DNA from 4 places in the Bradyrhizobium sp. USDA 4011 genome. Region 1 is predicted to be linked to each of the others. Evidence: predicted binding sites of a transcription regulator. Region 1 holds the regulator's gene; each other region holds the start of a gene.

Region 1 (5,209 bases):
TGCTGCTGCTGGTGCCCAATCCGCTGCGCGAGGCGGCCTCCGCGCTCGGCCTGCCGCGCTCGCTGGTGATCAAGCGGATCGCTTATCGTGCTGCGCGTAGCGGCTTGATCACCGGCGTGCTGCTGGCGACCGCCCGTGTCGCCGGCGAGACCGCGCCGCTGCTGTTCACCGCGCTGTCTAACCAGTTTTTCAGCTGGGACTTGACCAAGACGATGGCCAACCTGCCGGTGACCATCAACAATTTCGTGCAGAGCCCCTACGCCTACTGGAAAGAGCTGGCGTGGAGCGGCGCACTGCTGATCACATTCACCGTGCTCGCGCTGAATATCGGCGCGCGTATCCTTGGTGCCGAAAGGGCCGCAAAATGACCGAGCTCTCCGTTTCAACCAGTAACCCGAGCCACGTTGCACCGCATACGCCGCTGCCGGAAGCGCCGCCGAAAGTCACGGTGCGCAACCTCAATTTCTATTACGGCGAGCACCACGCGCTGAAGAACATCAACCTGACGCTGGGTACCAACCGCGTCACCGCGTTCATCGGTCCGTCCGGCTGCGGCAAGTCGACCCTGCTGCGGATATTCAACCGGATGTACGATCTCTATCCGGGCCAGCGCGCGGTCGGTCAGCTGATGCTGGACCAGACCAACATTCTCGATCCCAAGCTCGACCTCAATCTGCTGCGTGCGCGGGTCGGCATGGTGTTCCAGAAGCCGACGCCGTTCCCGATGACGATCTACGAGAACATCGCCTTCGGCATCCGCCTTTACGAGAAGATCTCGAAGTCCGAGATGGACGACCGGGTCGAGAAGGCGCTGCGCGGCGGCGCGCTGTGGAACGAGGTCAAGGACAAGCTGAACGCCTCCGGCCTGTCGCTTTCCGGCGGCCAGCAGCAGCGCCTGTGCATCGCGCGCACCGTGGCGGTGCGGCCCGAGGTGATCCTGTTCGACGAGCCGTGCTCCGCGCTCGATCCGATCTCGACCGCCAAGGTCGAGGAGCTGATCCAGGAGCTCTCCGAGGACTACACGATCGCGATCGTCACCCACAACATGCAGCAGGCGGCGCGCGTCTCCGACAAGACCGCCTTCATGTATCTCGGTGAGCTGATCGAGTTCGACGACACCAACAAGATCTTCACCTCGCCGAGCGATCGACGGACTCAGGATTACATCACCGGCCGGTTCGGCTGAGGAGATACAAGATGGCTTCTGAACATACCGCCAAGGCATTCGACAGCGACCTGCAGGAGTTGACCCGCCTGGTCGCCGAGATGGGCGGCCTCGTCGAACGGATGATCACCGAGTCGGTCGACGCGCTGATCCGTCGCGACGTCGCTCTCGGCAAGCGCGTGGTCGCCGCCGACATCGAGATCGACAATCTGCAGCGCGTCATCGAAGAGCGCGCAGTGCTGACGATCGCCCGCCGCCAGCCGATGGCGATCGACCTGCGTGAAATCGTCAGCGCGATGCGCGTGGCCACCGACCTCGAGCGGATCGGCGACCTCGCCAAGAACATGGGCAAGCGCGTCGCGGCGCTGGAAAGCGATTTCCAGCCGCTGAAGCTGATCCGCGGCCTGGAGCACATGACCGACCTCGTGCTGTCGCAGGTCAAGTCGGTGCTCGACGCCTATGCCGCGCACGACCTGCCGGCGGCGATGAACGTCTGGAAGGGCGACGAGGAGGTCGATGCGATCTGCACCTCGCTTTTCCGCGAGCTGCTGACCTACATGATGGAGGATCCGCGCAACATCTCGTTCTGCATCCATCTGATGTTCTGCGCCAAGAACATCGAGCGGATCGGCGATCACGCCACCAATATCGCCGAGACCGTGTTCTACATGATCGAGGGCCAGCAGATCACCGACAAGCGCCCGAAGGGCGACATGACCAATTTTGCCACCACTGTGCCGGGTACCTAGGACATGATCCGCGGGCGCGGAGCCGGATTGTCTTCACGACAAGTCGTTTCCGCGGGGATTATGCCCAGGAAAGTAAGCGTTTCGGTTTGCGTCTGGGCAACGGATCACCACAGAGAGAGAACTTAAACCGATGAGCGCACGCATTCTGGTAGTCGAAGACGAGGAAGCGCTGACGACACTGTTGCGCTACAACCTCGATGCGGAAGGCTACGATGTCGAAACGGTCGGGCGCGGCGACGATGCCGACACCCGCCTGAAGGAGCGCGTTCCCGACCTCGTGGTACTGGACTGGATGCTGCCGGGCCTGTCCGGCATCGAGCTGTGCCGCCGCCTGCGGGCGCGTCCCGAGACCAAGCAGCTTCCGATCATCATGCTCACCGCGCGCGGCGAGGAGAGCGAGCGCGTGCGCGGGCTTGCCACCGGCGCCGACGATTACATCGTCAAGCCGTTCTCGGTGCCGGAGCTCCTGGCGCGAGTGAAGGGCCTGCTGCGGCGGGCTAGCCCGGAGCGGCTGGCGACCGTGCTCACCTATGGCGATATCGAGCTCGACCGCGAGAAGCGCCGCGTGGCGCGCTCGGGACGTCCGATCGATCTCGGTCCGACCGAGTATCGGCTGCTCGAATTCTTCCTCGAGCATCCCGGCCGCGTGTTCAGCCGCGAGCAGCTGCTCGACAGCGTCTGGGGCCGCGACATCTATATCGATGAGCGTACCGTCGACGTGCATATCGGCCGCCTGCGCAAGCTGCTCAATCCGGGCCGCGAGCAGGATCCGATCCGCACCGTGCGCGGCGCCGGTTATGCGCTCGACGACCGCTTCGCCAAAGCCGAGCCGCAGCCGTAAGGCTGGCCGCCAATCGCAACAACGGTCCCGTCATTGCGAGCGTAGCGAAGCAATCCATCCTACCGCAAATGCGGAACGATGGATTGCTTCGTCGCTTCGCTCCTCGCAATGACGGCAACCACAAAAAAATCCCCGCTTTCGCGGGGATTTGCTTTTGCAGTCCAGGCAAGTTTCCCGAGTGCTACTTGATCTGTGGCTTCGCCGATGGCCGGCGGCGATCGGCGGCGGGCTGGTAGGCGACGCGCGAGTGATGCGCGCAATAGGGCAGGCCGGCGAGCGCCTTGCCGCCGCAGAAGAAGAATTCCGGGCTCGAGGGATCGCCGACCGGCCAGTGGCAGGTGGCCTCGTTGAGCTCGAGCAGCGACAGCCGCTGGCTCATCGGCACCACATTGTCGAAGGAGATCGGATCGGGCTCCATCTCGACCTCGAAGGCGTGCGCCAGCGCGGTGTTGCCGCGCGACACCGGGCGCGCCACCCGCATCATGTGCTGGGCGGGACGGGCCTTGCGCTGCCGCGGCGCAGCCGTGGAGGGCGCCTTGGCACGGCCGGAGAGGCCGAGCCGATGTACTTTGCCGATCACGGCGTTTCGCGTCACATTGCCAAGTTCCGCCGCGATCTGGCTGGCTGAGAGGCCGGATTCCCAGAGCTTCTTCAGCTGCTCGACGCGATCGTCGGACCAGGTCAATACAGTCATCGCATTCTTCCTTTCGCATGGCGCCGGCCACTCATCGGAGCGGCGCTGCGAGCCAATCTGGACAAATATCCCTGCGGCCAGAATCCCTTAGCCCTCGCCGGGCACGGTGTTGCGCCCGAACGTTTACGCGAGACACGAAGGCTACTTAGAGGGTCCAGTACTGCCGCACGAGATGTCGTACCCGACAGGCCAAACGCTACAATATGGCGTGACTCTGGCGCAAGAGTCCGCGGCCGTGCGTCCACATGTTCCCACAAAGTTAAGCATTGCTGTGAGGCTTTTCCACCGCACCGGAATGCTCCGGATTGCGCTAGTTTCGCATTGCAGGAAGGCCAGCAAAGGCTAGCTCCTGGCGATTGACACTTACCGGCCGCCGCATAGAATGACCCGCACGTGCCGCCCGCAAAGGCGGCCGTTTTGTTTTCCGAAGCTGGCGGTTGCTGCGTTGGCGTCAAGGCGCGCAGCAATTGACGGCTTCAAACCGGCAGTGAACGCCATGACCAACGCCTCGTCGCATCTGCTCCCCGTCTTCGCCCGGGTCGATCTCGGCTTCGAGCGCGGCGAGGGCGCCTGGCTGATCGCAACCAACGGCGACCGCTATCTCGATTTCACCTCGGGTGTCGCGGTGAACGCGCTCGGACATGCGCACCCGCATCTGGTCAAGGCGCTGCAGGAGCAGGCGACCAAGCTCTGGCACATGTCGAACCTGTTCAAGAGCCCGGACGGCGAGGTGCTGGCCGCGCGGCTGTGCGAGCAGAGCTTTGCCGACTTCGTGTTCTTCTGCAATTCCGGCGCCGAAGCGATGGAGGGCGTGATCAAGCTGGTCCGCCATCATCACTTCTCCAAGGGCCATCCCGAACGATACCGCATCATCACCTTCGAAGGCGCCTTCCATGGCCGCACGCTGGGCACGCTGGCTGCGACCGGCTCGGCGAAATATCTCGAGGGCTTCGGCCCGCCGATGGACGGCTTCGACCAGGTGCCGCACGGCGACATCGAGGCGGTGAAGAAGGCGATCGGCCCGCACACCGCCGGCATCCTGATCGAGCCGGTGCAGGGCGAGGGCGGCGTGCGCTCGGCGCCGCAGGCGTTCTTCAAAGCGCTGCGCGCGCTGTGCGACGAGCATGGCCTGCTGCTCGCGTTCGACGAGGTGCAGACCGGCATGGGCCGCACCGGCGAGCTGTTCGCCTACAAGCGCACCGGCGTCACGCCGGACGTAATGTCGTTGGCGAAGGCGCTCGGCGGTGGGTTCCCGATCGGCGCGGTGCTGGCGACCGCGCAGGCTGCGGCCGGCATGGCGCCGGGCTCGCACGGCTCGACTTTCGGCGGCAATCCGCTCGCGGTCGCCGCCGCCAATGCCGTGCTCGACGTCATGCTCAAGCCCGGCTTCTTCGAGCACGTGCAGAAGATGTCGCTGCTGCTCAAGCAGAAGCTCGCTTCCGTGGTCGACCGCTATCCCGGCGTGCTGTCGGAGGTGCGCGGCGAGGGCCTGTTGATCGGCGTCAAGGCGGTGGTGCCGTCGAGCGATCTGATCGCCGCGCTGCGCAACGAGAAGCTGCTCACCGTCGGCGCCGGCGACAATGTGGTGCGGTTCCTGGCGCCCCTGATCGTGACCGAGGCCGAGATCGACCAGTCGATCACAGCGCTCGAGCGCGCCTGCTCTGTGCTGTCAGCGCCGCAGCCGAAGAAGGCGGCTGGATAATGAGCAAGCCGGTCCGTCACTTCCTCGACATCAACGAGCTGCCGCTCGCCGAGCTGCG
Region 2 (5,209 bases), 3.0 Mb from region 1:
TAGTAGTCCGACGCCAGCACCGAGCAGAGGCCCTGTGCGATCATGTCGGATGCCTTGGTCCAGCCGGTGTGGCTGCCGCCGCGCACCACATTGGGCGCGCCGAACACGATGAAGTCGCCCGCGGCGGCGGCATCGCGCGCGGTCTCTTCATTGACGGGAAATTCGGCGATCGTGGCGCCGAGCGCGCGAAACTCCTGGCGCATCGCCGGGCTGTTGTCGTCATGCGAGAGCATCCGAATGTTCGCCGCGCGTGCTGCGGCCGCTAGTCGCGCGACCGAGGCGGGCACCGCGGGACGGCGCGCCACGACCCGATCGAGCATGTCGTTGACGGCCTCGATGGAGAGCCCGGCGCGTTCGGCCAGCTGATTGCGCTTCTTCGGCTTGACGTTGCTGTGGTCGTTGAAGGCGAACAGGTCGATGCGGCCTTCGGTGACCCATTGAATGATCTCGGCTTCGGCTTCGAGATTGTGGGTCTCGTGACGCAGGTGGAAGCGCGTATCGGCGGCGAGCTGCGGTCGCAGCGCCTCGATCGCATCGAGCAGCTTGCGCGCATTCTCCGCGCTGCGCAGGCCGGGCTCCCACGACCAGGTCGTGCCATGGAAGACGGTGGTGATGCCGTTGGCGATCGCCTGTCGGTCGCTGTCGATCAGCGCCACGTCGGTCGGGAAATCGACGCCGGGGCGCGGCATCATCTGCCGCTCGAACGCATCGCCGTGCAGATCGATGATGCCGGGCAGCACCAGCAGGCCGCCGGCATTGATGTGGAGCGCGGCGCGGCCCTGTTCGGCGTCGAGCGCGCCGATGTCGCGGCCTGAGGTCCGCAGCGAGATCTCGACCAAGGCACCGTCAACCAGCGCGCGTCCGCCCTCGATGAAAATGTCCGTCACGATACGGTGCTCCGTCATTTATTCCGTGATTGGGATACGGCCTCGACCTCGTACTTGTCGAGAAATTCCTCGACCGCGAGCGTGCGGAAGTCGGGCAGGACACGACGAAGTGTTTCGTGATCCCAGTCCCACCACGCGAGTGCTGTCAGGCGATCCGCTGCTGTCTCCGAGAAGCGCCGCTTGACCGGACGCGCCGGATTACCGGCAACGATGGTGTAGGCGGGCACATCCTTGGTCACGATCGCGCCGGCGGCAACCACTGCGCCGGTTCCGACGTTCCGGCCCGGCAGCAGGATCGCACCGTGACCGATCCAGACATCATGGCCGATATGCACGTGATGCGCACGTCGCCAGTTGAAGAAGTCGGTGTCGTCGCTCTCTCCGGGAAAATAGGCGCTGGCGCGGTAGGTGAAATGCGCCTGGGTCGCGCGATGCATCGGGTGGTTGCCGGGATTGATGCGGGTCATCGCCGCGATCGAGCAGAACTTGCCGATCGAGGTGTAGGTGATCTGGCTGTCGTTCACGACGTAGGAATAGTCATCCATGCTGACTTCAAGCAGGATGGTGCGCTCGCCGACCTCGGTATATTTGCCGAGCTTGCTCTCGCGCACCGACGCAGTCGGGTCGATCGTCGGCACAACCGAGAGTGTCTTTCCGGCCATCAGGGCCTCCGCAAATCTTGCAAATCGTTGGCTTCCGGGGAGATGCGGGTTCGTCATCGGGACGCTTGATGACAACATCATGACGTTACGATGACGTCAAACGAACGGCAGGGGAGGGGTGTGGACGATGGCCGCACTGCAAGGTCACGTCACATAACTGTCAAGCACCGGGGATAGCGATGGCCCAACGCGACGCGGTTGGAGCATTGCATGCTGGTGGTGGAAGGTTTGACGTGCCGGTTCGGCACAAAGGCCGCAGTCGATAACGCATCCTTTTCGATCGCGCCGGGCGGCTTTGTCGGCGTGATCGGCCGCTCCGGTGCCGGCAAGTCGACGCTGCTGCGGATGATCAACCGTCTCGCCGACCCGACCTCCGGGCGCATCCTGTTCGAAGGCACCGATGTCACCGCGCTGCGCGGCAAGGCGCTGCGGCAGTGGCGGGCGCGCTCGGCGATGATCTTCCAGCAATTCAATCTCGTCGGCCGCCTCGACGTGCTGACCAACGTGCTGATGGGCCGGCTCGCCCAAATCCCGTCCTGGCGCTCGCTGGCGCAGGTCTGGCCGGAGCAGGACAGGGCGCTCGCGCTGTCGGCGCTGGAGCAGTTCGACATCGCCCAGCTCGCAGCGCAGCGCGCCGACCAGCTCTCCGGCGGCCAACAGCAGCGTGTCGCGATTGCCCGCGCGCTGGTGCAGGAACCCGACATCATTCTCGCCGACGAGCCGATCGCCTCGCTCGATCCGCGCAACACCAAGATCGTGATGGATGCGCTGCTGCGCATCAACAAGCATTTCGGCATCACGGTGCTCTGCAACCTGCATTCCCTCGACTTGGCGCGAACCTATTGCGATCGCCTGATCGGTATGGCGGCGGGTCGCGTGGTGTTCGACGGCGCCCCCGCGGCGCTGACCGACCATATTGCCCGCGAGCTCTATGACCTCGAGGCCAATGACGTCATGGGCGCGGCACCGCTGCCCGTGCCCGATGGCGCAACTGCTCCGGCGCTCGGCACCGCAGCCGCGGCCTGAGCGGCGCATTTTCGAAAAGCAGGGCAACCGGGCATTTCGCCCGGCCAACAGGCGTAACTACCAAAGAGGGGTAACATGATCACTCGTCGCATCATTCTGGCCAGCGCCGCAGCGCTGGCATTCGCAGGATCGGCTTCGGCCGAGGACTGGAAGACCAAGTATCCGGAGATCACCTTCGCGGTGATTCCCGCCGAGAACGGCTCCGGCGTTACGGAGCGCTACGGCCCGCTCACCGAGTATCTGTCGAAGGAACTCGGCATCAAGGTGACCCTGCGCGTCGCCAACGACTACGCAGCCGTCATCGAGGGCCAGCGCGCCGGTAACATCCACATCGGTTACTACGGCCCGGCGTCGTTCGCCCGCGCCCGCCTCACCGGCGTCAAGACCGACGCGTTCGTGATCGACGTCAATGCCGACGGTTCGAAGGGCTATTATTCGGTGTTCTACGTGCTCGCCAAGAGCCCGTACCAGAAGGTCGAAGACCTCAAGGGCAAGAATATCGGCCTGGTCGATCCCAACTCGACCTCCGGCAACAACATGCCGCGTTTCAAGCTGAACCAGATGGGGATCGATCCGGAGACCTACTTCTCCAAGGTCGTCTTCACCGGCAGCCACGAGAACGCCGTACTGGCGCTGGCGCAGGGCACCGTCGACGTCGCCGCCAACTGGTGGAATGCCGACGATGATTCCAACCTGACCCGCATGCTCGCCAAGAACATGGTGAAGTCGAGCGACGGCACGCCGCTGAAGAAGGAGGACTTCCGCATCATCGTGAAGTCCGACCTGATCATCAACTCGCCCTACGCCTATCTCGAGAGCCTTCCCGACGACATGAAGGCGAAGATCAAGCAGGCCTTCCTCGACATGCCGACGAAGGATCCGGAAGCCTTCAAGAAGCTGTCCGACGGCAAGAACCGTCCGTGGCAGCCGGTCACCAACGCCGACTACGACAAGACCATCGAGCTGATCAAGTTCGTCGACGCTCTGCGCAAGAAGGGCTCCTGATCGCACGTTCGCCGCTGAATTGGGCCGGGTTTCGACAACCCGGCCCTTTTCGTTCCCCCCTCGAGCAGACTGGCCCGCATCGATGGCGACCGCCATTTCCATCCTTCCCGCGCAGCAATTGGCGACGCTGAACGATGCCTATCGCAAGGCGGTCGCGCGCAAGCGGCTGAAGGCGACGGTGGCGGCCGCGGTGTTCTGCGCGGCGCTGTTTATCGCGGCGCTTGGCGCCGACGTGAACCTGCACACGTTCTTCACTTATTTCGGCAACTTCGTCAGCTATTTCGACCGCATCCTGACGCTGGATTCCGGTGCGCGGGTCTGGACCGATCCGGTGGAATGGTTCTGGGGCCTGAAGAAATGGCTGCGGCTGCTCGGTGAGACCCTCCTGATCAGCTATGTCGGCACCTTGACCGGTGCCGTGTTTGCGTTTGCGCTGAACTTCTTTGCCGCCCAGAACACCTCGCCGGGACCGTGGGTGCGCTTTACCGTCCGTCGCCTGCTCGAATTCGCCCGCACCGTGCCCGGCATCGTGTTCGCGCTGATCTTCGTGATCGCGTTCGGCCTCGGGCCGATGGCCGGCGTGCTGGCGATCGCGATCCATACGACCGGCGCGCTCGGCAAGCTGTTTGCCGAGATCGTCGAGAATGCCGACATGAAGCCGGTCGAGGGCATCCGCGCCACCGGCGCGAGCTGGCTGTCCTGCATGCGCTTTGCGATCCTGCCGCAGGTCTCGGCGGGCTACGCCAGCTATGCGCTGCTGCGCTTCGAGATCAATGTCCGCGAGGCGTCGGTGATGGGCTTCGTCGGCGCCGGCGGCATCGGGCAGGAGCTGGTGGTCGCGATCCGCAAATTCTACTATTCCGACGTCAGCGCGATCCTCGTCACCATCATCGTCACCGTCTTCATCATCGACATTTCGACCGGCTGGCTGCGCGGCCGGCTGTTCGGCAAGGAGACCCGGCGATGAGCCAGCTGCCGAAGCCGGACACCGCGGACTTGCGTGCGAAATACCCCGGCGTGTTCGAACGCCCCGCCTCGGCGCGGCTGGCGATGCCGGCCACGATCGTGGCAGCGCTCGCGATCTTTGCATACGGCCTGGTCGATCTCGACTTCTCGCCGTCCAGGCTGATCTCGGGAATGAGCCAACTCGGCTGGATCACCATGATGATGATCCCGCCGAATCCCGGCGCATCGTTCCCGCTCTATATGCAGGCGCTCGGCGAGACGCTGTCGATCGCGCTGCTCGGCACCACGCTTGCGGCGCTCTTCGCGCTGCCGGTCAGCCTCTTGGCGGCGCGCAACATCATCCCCTCGAACCTGATCCGCTTTCCAGTGCGCCGTTTCCTGGATTCGATCCGCGGCGTCGATACGCTGATCTGGGCGCTGGTCTGGATCAACGTCGTCGGCCTCGGCCCGTTTGCCGGCGTGCTGGCGATCATGGTCTCCGACTTCGGCGCGTTCGGAAAGCTGTTCTCGGAGGCGATCGAGGCGGCGGACCGCAAGCAGGTCGAGGGCATCCGTGCCTCCGGCGGCAACGCGCTGCATGAAATCCGCTTCGGCCTGCTGCCGCAGGTGCTGCCTGTGATCGCCGGGCAGGTGCTCTATTTCATCGAATCGAACACGCGGTCG
Region 3 (5,209 bases), 890 kb from region 1:
GGTGCGCGACAGCGGCAGCAGCGTATCCCAGAAGAAGCGGAACGGGCCCGCGCCGTCGATGCGCGAGGCCTCCAGCAACTCATCCGGCACGGTCATGAAGAACTGCCGGAACAGCAATGTCGCGGTGGCCGAGGCGATCAGCGGCAGCGACAGGCCGGCATAGCTGTCGAGCAGATGCAGGTCGGCGACGATCTTGTAGGTCGGATAGATGCGCACCTCGACCGGCAGCATCAAGGTGATGAAGATGATCCAGAAGATCGCCATCCGGAACGGAAAACGGAAATAGACGATCGCGTAGGCCGAGATGATCGAGATCGCGATTTTGCCGACCGCGATCAGGAGCGCCATGATCAGCGAGTTCAGCATCATGTTGAGCACCGGCTCGCGGGTCGAGCCGCTCGTGCCGACAAACAGCGTCTGATAGTAGGTCTCGAGGAAATGGCCGCCGGGTAACAGCGACATCTGGCCATTGGCGATGACGGCGTTGTCCTGGGTCGAGGCGACGATCGCCAGATAGACCGGGAAGGCGACGATCGCGATCCCGATCCACAGGATGGCGTGAGCCAGATAGCGCTGGAAGCCTTCCTCCTCGACCATCAGTAGGTCACCTTGCGTTCGACGAAGCGGAACTGGATTCCCGTCAGCACGACGACGATGACCATCAGGATGACCGACTGTGCCGCGGAGGAGCCGAGATTGCCGCCGAGCAGGCCATCCGTATAGACCTTATAGACCAGCGTTTCGGTCGCCTTGCCCGGGCCGCCGCGGGTCATCGTGTCGATGATGCCGAAGGTGTCGAAGAACGCGTAGACGATGTTGATCACCAAGAGGAAGAAGATGGTCGGCGACAGCAGCGGGAAGATCACGGTCCAGAACCGCCGCATCGGGCGGGCGCCGTCGATCGCGGCGGCCTCGATCACGCTCTTCGGGATGCTCTGTAGCCCGGCAAGGAAGAACAGGAAATTGTAGGAGATCTGCTTCCAGGCCGCGGCGAGGATGATCAGGGCCGCGGCCTGGTCGCCGTCGAGCAGCGGATTCCAGTCAACGCCCATCGCGCGCAGATAGCGCGACAGCACGCCGAGCGAGGGATGCAGCATGAACACCCAGAGCACGCCGACCACCGGCGGGGCGACCGCGTAGGGCCAGATCAGCAGCGTGCGGTACAGCGTCGAGCCGCGCAGCGGCTTGTCGGCCATCACCGCGAGCAGCAGCGCGAACGACAGCGAGGAGACGGCGATCGCGAACGAGAACGCGAAGGTTCGGACGATCGCCGCGAAATAGGCCGGGTCCTTGAATAATTCGAGATAGTTCTCGAACCACACGAAGGTGGTCGAAAGGCCGAAGGCGTCCTGCAGCAGGAAGGATTGGATCACCGCCTGCGCGGCCGGCCAGTAGAAAAAGATCAGGACGATCGCGAGTTGCGGGGCAACCAGCGCGTAAGGCAACAGTTTTGACTGGAAAATCGCTTGCTTTTGCATGATCTCTAAGAAAGTGGCAGGCCGCTTGTCGCGGCCTGCCGGTTGCCTAAAGCATGATCCGGAAAAGTGCGAAGCGGTTTTCCGAAGAGATCATGCTCAAACAAGAAGCGAAAGCGCGGTGACGATCTTCATCGCGCTTTTGCGCATCGTGTCAGTGGACGGCGGTCTTTTCAAACTGCCGCAGCATCTGGTTGCCGCGCTCGACGGCCGAGTCCAGCGCCTGCTTGGCGGTCTTCTTGCCGGCCAGCGCCTGCTCGATCTCCTCCGACCACATGTCGCGCAGCTGCACCATGTTGCCGAGGCGCAGACCGCGGGAATTCTCAGTCGGCTCCTTGTTGGTGAGCTCGAGCAGCGGGGTCTCCAGATAGGGCTGGTCCTTGTAGAAGCCCTCTTCCTTGGCCTTGGCGTAGGCGGCCTTGGTGATCGGCAGATAGCCCGAGGCCTTGTGGATCCAGACCTGGCGGTCGGTGTCCGAGAGGAAGGTCAGGAACTTGGCCACGCCCTTGTATTCCTCTGCCGACTTGCCGCCCATGACCCAGAGCGAGGCGCCGCCGATGATCGAGTTCTGCGGCGCGCCCTTGACGTCGGGATAATAGGGCATCGGTGCGGCGGTGAAGTTGAACTTGGCCTGCGCCTTGACGTTGCCGAAGAAGGCCGACGAGGTCAGGTAGATCGGGCATTCGCCCGCGGTGAAGCGGCCTTCGCCGGTGTTGGTGCGGCCGGCGTAGTCGTAGGTCTTGTCCTTCTGCAGCTCGATCAGGTTCTCGAGATGCTTGACCTGCAGCGGGCCGTTGAATTCGAGCACGGTGTCGAAGCCGTCGAGGCCGTTGGCCTTGCTGGCGAGCGGTACGTTGTGCCAAGCCGAGAGCTGCTCGAGATTGACCCAGGTGACCCACGAGCCGGAGAAGCCGCAGGTGGTGTAGCCGGCCGCCTTCAGTTTCTTGGCGTCCTCGAACACTTGCGGCCAGGTCTTCGGGATCTCCGCGATGTTGGCCTTCTTCAGCGCGTCGAGATTGACCCACATCACAGTCGACGACGAGTTGAACGGGAACGACAGCATCTCGCCCTTCGAGGTCGAGTAGTAGCCGGTGATCGCGGGCAGGTAGACGCTCGGATCGAACTTCTCGCCGGCATCGGCCATCAGCTTGTAGACCGGTTTGACGGCGCCGGTGGCGGCCATCATCGTCGCGGTGCCGACCTCGAACACCTGCATGATGTGCGGCGCGTTGCCGGCGCGGAATGCGGCGATGCCGGCGTTCATGGTGTCGGCGTAGCCGCCCTTGTAGGTCGGGATCACCTTGTAGTCGGATTGCGAGGCGTTGAAGTCGTTGGCCAGCTTGACGATGACGTCGTTGTTGGCGCCGGTCATCGCGTGCCACCATTGAATCTCAGTCACTGCAAACGCAGGCGACGCGAATACAAGCGTGGCAGCAGCTGCCGCAGCAGCGCCGAGTCGTTTGAAAATCATCAAAAGCCCCTCCGGTTGGAACACCATCTTTCGTTGCGCGCGTTATCAGCGCCGGATGACGTTCAAATGACCGTATAAACGAAAGCCATGGTACGGGGGAAGCCGAAGCGAAGGGAAGCGCTAAAAAAGGCGGAGAACGCAGCCCGCTTGCGTGCGCTGCAACGCCGGACGCGACGTTGCACCGCAGGGGCGACGTGTTGGCTTGATGCGAACGGTGCCCATCCCGCATCACCTGCGGGACGGGCTTTGCTTCGAATGCGCTGTTAGCGCTTGCGTTGGGGACCGCAGACCACGCCCTTGTCGACCAGGCCGTTGATCTCGTCCTTGGAGTAGCCGAACTCGCCGAGTACTTCCGCAGCGTGCTGGCTGAACTTCGGTGGCGTGCGGCGCAGGCTCGGCTTGGTGCGTTCGAGCCGGATCGGCGAGGCGACGCCCTTGTACCAATCCTTCTCGATGACGTCGCCGCGATGGATCGTGTGCGGGTTGGTCAGCGCCTGGTCGATCTTCTGCACGGGGCCGGCCGGCAGGCCGGCGGCGAGCAGCCGGTTGCACAGCGGCTCGGCCTCGTGCTGGCTGAACACCGCGGCGAGCTCGGCCCGGAGCGCGTCGCGGTTGGCGATGCGGTCCTTGTTGCGGGCAAAGCGCGGATCGGTGCCGAGCTCGGGCTTGCCGATCTCCTTGGCGAGCTTGCGGAAGGTGCCGTCATTGCCGACGCCGATGAAGATATTGTCGGTCTTGGTCGGGAAGATCGCGTACGGCACGAGGTTGGGATGCTCGTTGCCGGTGAGCTGTGGCGGCTTGCCATGCATGAAATAGTTCGCGGTGTGCGGATGCATGATCGCAAGCCCGGTCTCGTACAGCGTGGTCTCGAGGAACTGGCCGAGCCCGGAGCGCTGCCGCTCCGACAGCGCCATCAGGATGCCGATCGCCGCATAGAGGCCGGTCGTGATGTCGACCAGCGGCACGCCGATGCGCATCGGGCCGCTCTCCGGCGAGCCGGTCGCCGCGATCATGCCGGTCATCGCCTGGATGATCGCGTCGTAACCGGGATTGCCGCCCCGCGGGCCGTCGGCGCCGAAGCCGGAGATCCGGCAATGCACGAGGCGCGGAAATTTCGCGCGCAGCACGTCGTTGCCGATGCCCCATTTGTCGAGCGTGCCGGGCTTGAAGTTCTCGATCAGCACGTCGGCCGTCTCGAGCATCTTCATCAGCACCGCGCGTCCGCCCTCGGAGGCGAGGTCGAGGCCGATCGAGCGCTTGTTGCGGTTGATGCCGACGAAATAGGCCGCGTCTTCTTCATGGAAGGGAGGGCCCCAGTCGCGCACCTCGTCGCCGGCGGGCGGTTCGACCTTGATCACGTCGGCGCCGTGGTCGGCAAGGATCTGGGTGCAATACGGGCCGCCGAGCACGCGCGTCAGATCGATCACGCGCAGTCCGGTCATCGCACCCGTAGCCGCTGGGGTATTCATGGAAACAACCTTCGCTCAGTTGGGATCGGAAAACGAGGGTCCCAGAGCTAACGGTCTTCAGGCGAGGCAGCAATGCTTCCGTCGGCGCAGGCCCATGCGGCAGGCGGCGCGTGCGTTCGCCAAGCGAACTGGCATCTGCAATGCAATGATCCGCTGAAACGCAATAGTCCGCCACGCGGGACGTGGCGGACTATTGGCAGTGGGTGAACTAGACGACGCTCAGCTTGACGTCGACATTGCCGCGGGTCGCGTTGGAATAGGGGCACACCTGGTGGGCCTTCTCGACCAGCGCTTCGGCGTCGGTACGGGAGAGGCCGGGCAGCGAGACGGCGAGATCGACGGCGAGGCCGAAGCCGCCTTCCGAGCGCGGGCCGATGCCGACCGTCGAGGTGACGGAGGCGTCGGCGGGAACCTTGGGGCCGCCCTGCGAGGCCACGAACTTCATGGCGCCGATGAAGCAGGCGGCATAGCCGGCTGCGAACAGCTGCTCCGGATTGTTGCCGGCGCCACCGCCGCCACCGAGTTCCTTCGGGGTCGTGAGCTTGACGTCGAGCGCGCCGTCGAGCGTTGCCGCATGGCCGTCGCGGCCGCCGGTTGCCTTGGCGCTGGTCTTGTAGAGCACGTTCACAGACATCCTGGTCTCCCTTGGGTTTGGACTAAAGTTTGGATTCGACGTCGAATGTATTGCATCCAATTAGATTGCGCGCAATATAAATTATGCGGCCTCACATTTAATTGTTCGCAATTGAATCCGCGGTCCTGTGGGCCCAAAATGACCCGGAAACGAGATGGAT
Region 4 (5,209 bases), 670 kb from region 1:
ATGAAATAGGCGATCGCGCCGAGCAGCGCGGCCTGCACATGGCGCGGCGTCTGCCGGTCGAAGGCGCAGTAATAGGCGGCCAGCAGATCCTCGGCGAAAGGCAGCCGCGCCACCACTTTCTTGAACTTGATCCAGAAGCGGCGGCGCACGCTTTCCGGGTCCTGCGCCAGCCGGTCGGCAGGCCCGAACCCCACGCCGGTGTCGGTCGATGGCATAGCCAGGTTCCCTTTGGCGCCGCGCGACGGATCGGCGGCGGACGATGCGAATCTGGGGATGTCGGCCAACCGGCGCAAGGTTGCGCGCAGCCGGATCAGTTGACTCCGAACTGCCTCGCGATCGCGTTCATGGCCTTGGCGAGGTCGATATCGCGCTTGGTCACCCCGCCGACATCGTGGGTCGCCAGCACGACCTCGACCGTCTTGTAGACGTTCTTCCATTCGGGGTGATGGTCGCTCTTCTCGGCGACCAAAGCGGCGCGCGCCATGAAGCCGAAGGCCTCGTTGAAGTCCTTGAACACGAAGGTCTTTGCGATCGCCTCGCGTCCGGCCAGTTCCGACCAGCCGGCCAGTTCCCAAAGCGCGGCCTTCTTTGCTTCCGCTGACAGCCTTTCGACCATGGCAACCCTCCTGTTTGACGCCGACTCTAGCCTAACCATCGGCCTCCGGGTGGGATCCATGCCGAAAATAAGGCCGAAATAGCGTCCTATCGCCGCTGGTAACCATGACGGAGATGTAACATCTGTGGCTCCAGGAATTTGCTACAAACACAGAATGCGTGCGCGTTGGTAATTTTGCGAGATTGAGCCCCGACGATTGTTTGCGAGATCGATGACCGACGGCCCCGCCAGCATATCGCCCAAGCCGCTGCGCTCTGCAAAGCGACGGCTGGTGTTCGTCTTGATCGCGGGCGCGCTCGCCATCGTCGGCGCGATGGCCGCCGGTTATTATTTCGCGGTGCGTCCGGTGACGCTGCGGATCGCAGTCGGCCCCGCAAGCAGCGATGACCTCAAGGTCGTGCAGGCGCTGGCGCAGGCCTTCAACAACCAGCAGCACACCCAGGTCAAGCTGCGCCCGGTGCAGACCGACGGCGCCACCGCCAGCGCGCAGACGCTGGCCGACGGCAAGGCCGACCTCGCCATCATCCGCGGCGACCTCGAGGTGCCGAAGAATGCGCAGGCGGTCGCGGTCCTGCGCAAGAACGTCGTGGTGATGTGGGTGCCGCCCGCAGCCAAGGGCAAGGGCCGCAAGGCTGCAAGGATCACCAAGATCGCGCAGCTTGCCGGCCGCAAGATCGGCGTCGTCGGCCGCACGCCGGCCAACGTCAATCTGCTGAAGCTGATCCTGCAGCAATACGGCGTCGACCCGATGAAGGTCGAGATCGTGCAATTCCCGGCCAATGAAGCAGTCGAGGCCACCAAGAATCTCAAGGCCGATGCCTATCTCGCCGTCGGTCCGGCCAACAGCAAGCTCACGATCGATGCGATCACGGCGTCGACCAAAGACGGCGGCGAGCCCACCTTCCTGCCGATCGACGCATCCGAAGCGATTGCGCAAAACCATCCGGCCTATGAGGCCGCGGAAATTCCCGCGGGCTCGCTCGGCTCGGCCGACCGGCCGGAGGACGAGGTAAAGACGATCAGCTTCTCGCACCATATCGTCGCGCGAAAGGGCCTGTCGGACGCGACGGTCGCGGCATTCACCCGGCAATTGTTCGCGATCCGCCAATCGCTCAAGAACGATTTCCCGCTCGCCGCCAAGATCGAGACGCCCGACACCGACAAGGACGCCACCATCCCGGTGCATCCCGGCGCGGCCGCCTTCGTCGACGGCGAAGAGAAAACCTTCCTCGACCGCTACAGCGATTACATCTGGTGGAGCCTGATGGCGTTCTCGGCGATGGGCTCGGCCGGCGCATGGTTCGCCGGCTATCTCAAGCAGGACGAGCGCAACACCAACACCTCGCAGCGCGAGCGCCTGCTGGAGATGCTGAAGGCCGCGCGGCAAAGCGATTCGACCGATGAGCTCGACCAGTTGCAGGCGGAAGCCGACGACATCCTGCGCCACACGCTCGACTGTTTCGAGCACGGCGCAATCGAAGAAGGCACGCTGACCGCGTTCAACATCGCGCTCGAGCAGTTCCACAACGCGGTAGCCGACCGCAAGGCGCTGCTGATGAGCATGCCGCAGAATTTGCAGCGCACTGCGAGCCAGTTCAGGGCGGCGGGCACGGCGTAGGGCTTACTCTCCCATCTCTCCACGAGCTCTCCTTCGCCTCTCCCGCTTGCGGGGGAGGCCGCATTGCATCGCAGATGCAATGCGGGTGGGGGCTCTCTCCGCGATACGACTCGTGGAGAGAGCCCCCACCCCACCCTCCCCCGCAAGCGCGAGAGGGAGCCTTACAGACGTGCTCACCTCACGCAGTGTACCTCCTTCCCTGTAATCTCTCCGTCATGGAATTTTTCTAGGTCTGTGCTCGCCCGCGGCGCACTGTCGCTGTGACCTGAGGAGGCTCCCCATGACGATCCGGTTCTCGCGAAATCTGACCCGCCGACGTTTTCTCTCCACGGCTGCTGCGGCCGGCGCCGGCGTGATCGCGATGCCTTATCTGTCGCGCGCGGCCGACCGCCCGGTGACCACCCATGGCGTGCAATCCGGCGATGTCGGCGTCGACGGCGGCGTGGTGTGGGCGCGCGCGGACCGTCCCTCGCAGATGATGGTCGAGGTCGCGACATCAGATTCGTTCAAGAATGCCCGCGCGCTGCCGCCGATCACGGCGTTGCCGGAGAGCGACTTCACCGCAAAGATGCTGCTGGAGAACCTGCCCTCGGGCCAGGACATCTTCTATCGCGTCCGCTTCCGCGATCTCGCCCATATCGACATTGTCGGCGAGCCCGTGGTCGGCCGCTTCCGCACCGCGCCGAGCGACCGCCGCGACGTCTCCTTCGTGTGGGGCGGCGATGTCGCCGGCCAGGGCTGGGGCATCAATCCCGACGACGGCGGCATGATCACCTTCGCCGCGATGAAGAAGCACGCCCCGGATTTCTTCCTGCATTCCGGCGACACCATCTATGCCGACGGCGTCATCACCGCCGAGCAGAAGCAGCCCGACGGCAAGATCTGGAAGAACATCACGATCCCGGAGAAGGCCAAGGTCGCCGAGACGCTCGACGAATACCGCGCCGCGCACAAATACAATTTCCTCGACGCGAACCTGCGCGCCTTCAATGCCGAGGTGCCGATCTTCGTGCAGTGGGATGATCACGAGGTGACCAACAACTGGTCGCTGTCGAAGCAGCTGCCGGCGGCCTACAAGGAGCGCGACATCAACGTGCTCGCGGCGCGCGCGGCAAAAGCCTTCCACGAGATGTATCCGATGCGCGAGAGCATCGTAGAGCCGGGCCGGGTCTATCGCACGCTGAGCTACGGCCCGCATCTCGACGTGTTTATGCTCGACGAGCGCAGCTATCGCGGCCCCAACGGTCCGAACCTGCAGGAGACCTATGGCCCGGACGCCTATTTCATCGGGCCGGACCAGATGGCCTGGCTGAAGCGCGCGCTGCTCAACTCACGCGCCACCTGGAAGGTGATCGCCTCCGACATGCCGCTGTCGCTGGTCGTCTATGACGATGCCGCCAACAAGAAGGGCTCGGAAGCGTTCGCGCAGGGCGACGGCCCGGCGCGCGGCCGCGAACTCGAGATCGCCGACATCCTGCGCTTCATCAAGACCGCCGGCATCGCCAACACGGTGTGGCTGACTGCCGACGTGCACTATGCGGCTGCGCACTATTACAATCCGAACAAGGCCCAGTTCCAGGAGTTCGATCCATTCTGGGAATTCGTCTCCGGCCCGCTGCATGCCGGCACGTTCGGTCCGAACGAACTCGACAACACGTTTGGTCCCGAGGTGAAGTTCGTCAAGGCGCCAGGCGAAGCCAACCAGAACCTGCCGCCCTCGGCCGGCATGCAGTTCTTCGGCCACGTCAAGATCGACGGCAAGAGCGGGCAGATGACGGTGAGCCTGCGCGACCGCGTCGACGCCGAGCTGTGGGCGATCACGCTCGATCCGAAGCCGGTGTAATCAGGTCGCAGCCGCCACGGAACCCGCCGTCCTGTCCTGCAGCCCTTGCCTCAAGGCAGGGGCTGCAAGATTGACGGGGGATGGACGTCACCGGCCTCTTCCGGTACCTCTATCAGAGCCGTTATGCTGGGGGCCCGGAGGGGCGGAGCATGAGGCGCTGCGAATTGATTCGCGTGCTCGGTGGCATCGTCGTGGGGCTTCGGCCGCACCGCTTGCTTGTCGTCGCGATCGCCGTGTTCGCGCTGCTGCCGATCGAGGTCAGCGATGCCGGCTGGCTGCCTGATCTCTTCACGAGCTCATCGAAGCATCCCAAAGCGCCAAAGCGCGCGAAATCGGCAAAGCCGGCCAGATTGGCAAGGTACCGCGCGCCATCAAAGCAACGCGCCACGCGGCTCGCCGCCCTCGGGCCGGTCGCCCTGCCGCCTCCCGCTTCCAAGCCGGCCGCAGCCAAATGCGATCCCTCGACATTGCGGATCGTTCTCGATGTCGGACATACCGCTGAATCGGAGGGCGCGATCAGCGCGCGCAATGTCGCCGAGTTCACCTTCAACCTGCGCCTTGCGCGGCTGATCGAGGAGAAGTTGAAGGCCGACGGCTTTGCCGAAACCAGGCTGCTGCTGACCGAAGGCAAAGCGAGGCCCAGCCTCTTCAAGCGGGTCGCCGCCGCCAACAATCTGCACGCGGATCTCCTGCTGTCGATCCATCATGATTCCGTGCCCAACAAGATGCTGGAGGACTGGGAATTCGAGGGAAAGAAGCGCCATTTCAGCGACCGCTTCAGCGGCTACTCGGTGTTCGTCTCCCGCAACAATCCGGACTTCAAGACCAGCCTGCTGTTCGCCGAGCTGGTCGCCAGGGAAATGAAGGCAGAGGGGCTGCAATATGCCGAGCAATACAGCCAGCCCATCATGGGCCACGACCAGCATCCCCTGCTGAACAAGGACACCGGCGTCTACAGCTACGACAAGCTCATCGTGCTGCGAAGGACCGCGATGCCCGCTGTCCTGCTGGAGGCGGGCTCGATCATCAACCGGGACGAAGAACTCAAGATGGACTCGCCCGAGCGCCGCAACGCGATCAGCAGCGGCGTCGCTTCCGCCGTCAAGGAATTCTGCGAGCCGCGGTGGGCGCT

What was found. Region 1 encodes PhoB, which activates phosphate uptake and scavenging genes when phosphate is short. Its sites were predicted from a motif close to TGTCATNNANCTGTCAT; they were not measured.
Region 2: the regulator PhoB is predicted to act here: its motif matches at 1,618-1,634, upstream of phnC (phosphonate ABC transporter ATP-binding protein).
Region 3: the regulator PhoB is predicted to act here: its motif matches at 3,002-3,018, upstream of ugpB (sn-glycerol-3-phosphate ABC transporter substrate-binding protein UgpB).
Region 4: the regulator PhoB is predicted to act here: its motif matches at 2,435-2,451, upstream of ACVW1C_RS20220 (alkaline phosphatase D family protein).

What each region holds. Positions count from the first base shown of each region.
Region 1 is NZ_JBSSGG010000001.1:4,981,479-4,986,687, forward strand. Features, by position in the region: gene pstA (phosphate ABC transporter permease PstA) at 1-368, shown strand, start outside; gene pstB (phosphate ABC transporter ATP-binding protein PstB) at 365-1,186, shown strand; gene phoU (phosphate signaling complex protein PhoU) at 1,198-1,914, shown strand; gene phoB (phosphate regulon transcriptional regulator PhoB) at 2,045-2,755, shown strand; gene ACVW1C_RS23345 (GcrA family cell cycle regulator) at 2,937-3,449, opposite strand; gene ACVW1C_RS23350 (acetylornithine transaminase) at 3,946-5,151, shown strand; gene argF (ornithine carbamoyltransferase) at 5,151-5,209, shown strand, end outside.
Region 2 is NZ_JBSSGG010000001.1:1,971,204-1,976,412, reverse strand. Features, by position in the region: gene ACVW1C_RS09135 (alpha-D-ribose 1-methylphosphonate 5-triphosphate diphosphatase) at 1-887, opposite strand, end outside; gene ACVW1C_RS09130 (transferase hexapeptide repeat family protein) at 902-1,549, opposite strand; gene phnC (phosphonate ABC transporter ATP-binding protein) at 1,760-2,575, shown strand; gene phnD (phosphonate ABC transporter substrate-binding protein) at 2,651-3,580, shown strand; gene phnE (phosphonate ABC transporter, permease protein PhnE) at 3,663-4,547, shown strand; gene phnE (phosphonate ABC transporter, permease protein PhnE) at 4,544-5,209, shown strand, end outside.
Region 3 is NZ_JBSSGG010000001.1:4,094,414-4,099,622, reverse strand. Features, by position in the region: gene ugpE (sn-glycerol-3-phosphate ABC transporter permease UgpE) at 1-597, opposite strand, end outside; gene ugpA (sn-glycerol-3-phosphate ABC transporter permease UgpA) at 597-1,478, opposite strand; gene ugpB (sn-glycerol-3-phosphate ABC transporter substrate-binding protein UgpB) at 1,630-2,946, opposite strand; gene ACVW1C_RS19125 (CaiB/BaiF CoA transferase family protein) at 3,210-4,415, opposite strand; gene ACVW1C_RS19120 (organic hydroperoxide resistance protein) at 4,624-5,049, opposite strand.
Region 4 is NZ_JBSSGG010000001.1:4,313,705-4,318,913, reverse strand. Features, by position in the region: gene ACVW1C_RS20235 (YkvA family protein) at 1-215, opposite strand, end outside; gene ACVW1C_RS20230 (4a-hydroxytetrahydrobiopterin dehydratase) at 311-616, opposite strand; gene ACVW1C_RS20225 (TAXI family TRAP transporter solute-binding subunit) at 828-2,234, shown strand; gene ACVW1C_RS20220 (alkaline phosphatase D family protein) at 2,515-4,077, shown strand; gene ACVW1C_RS20215 (N-acetylmuramoyl-L-alanine amidase family protein) at 4,227-5,209, shown strand, end outside.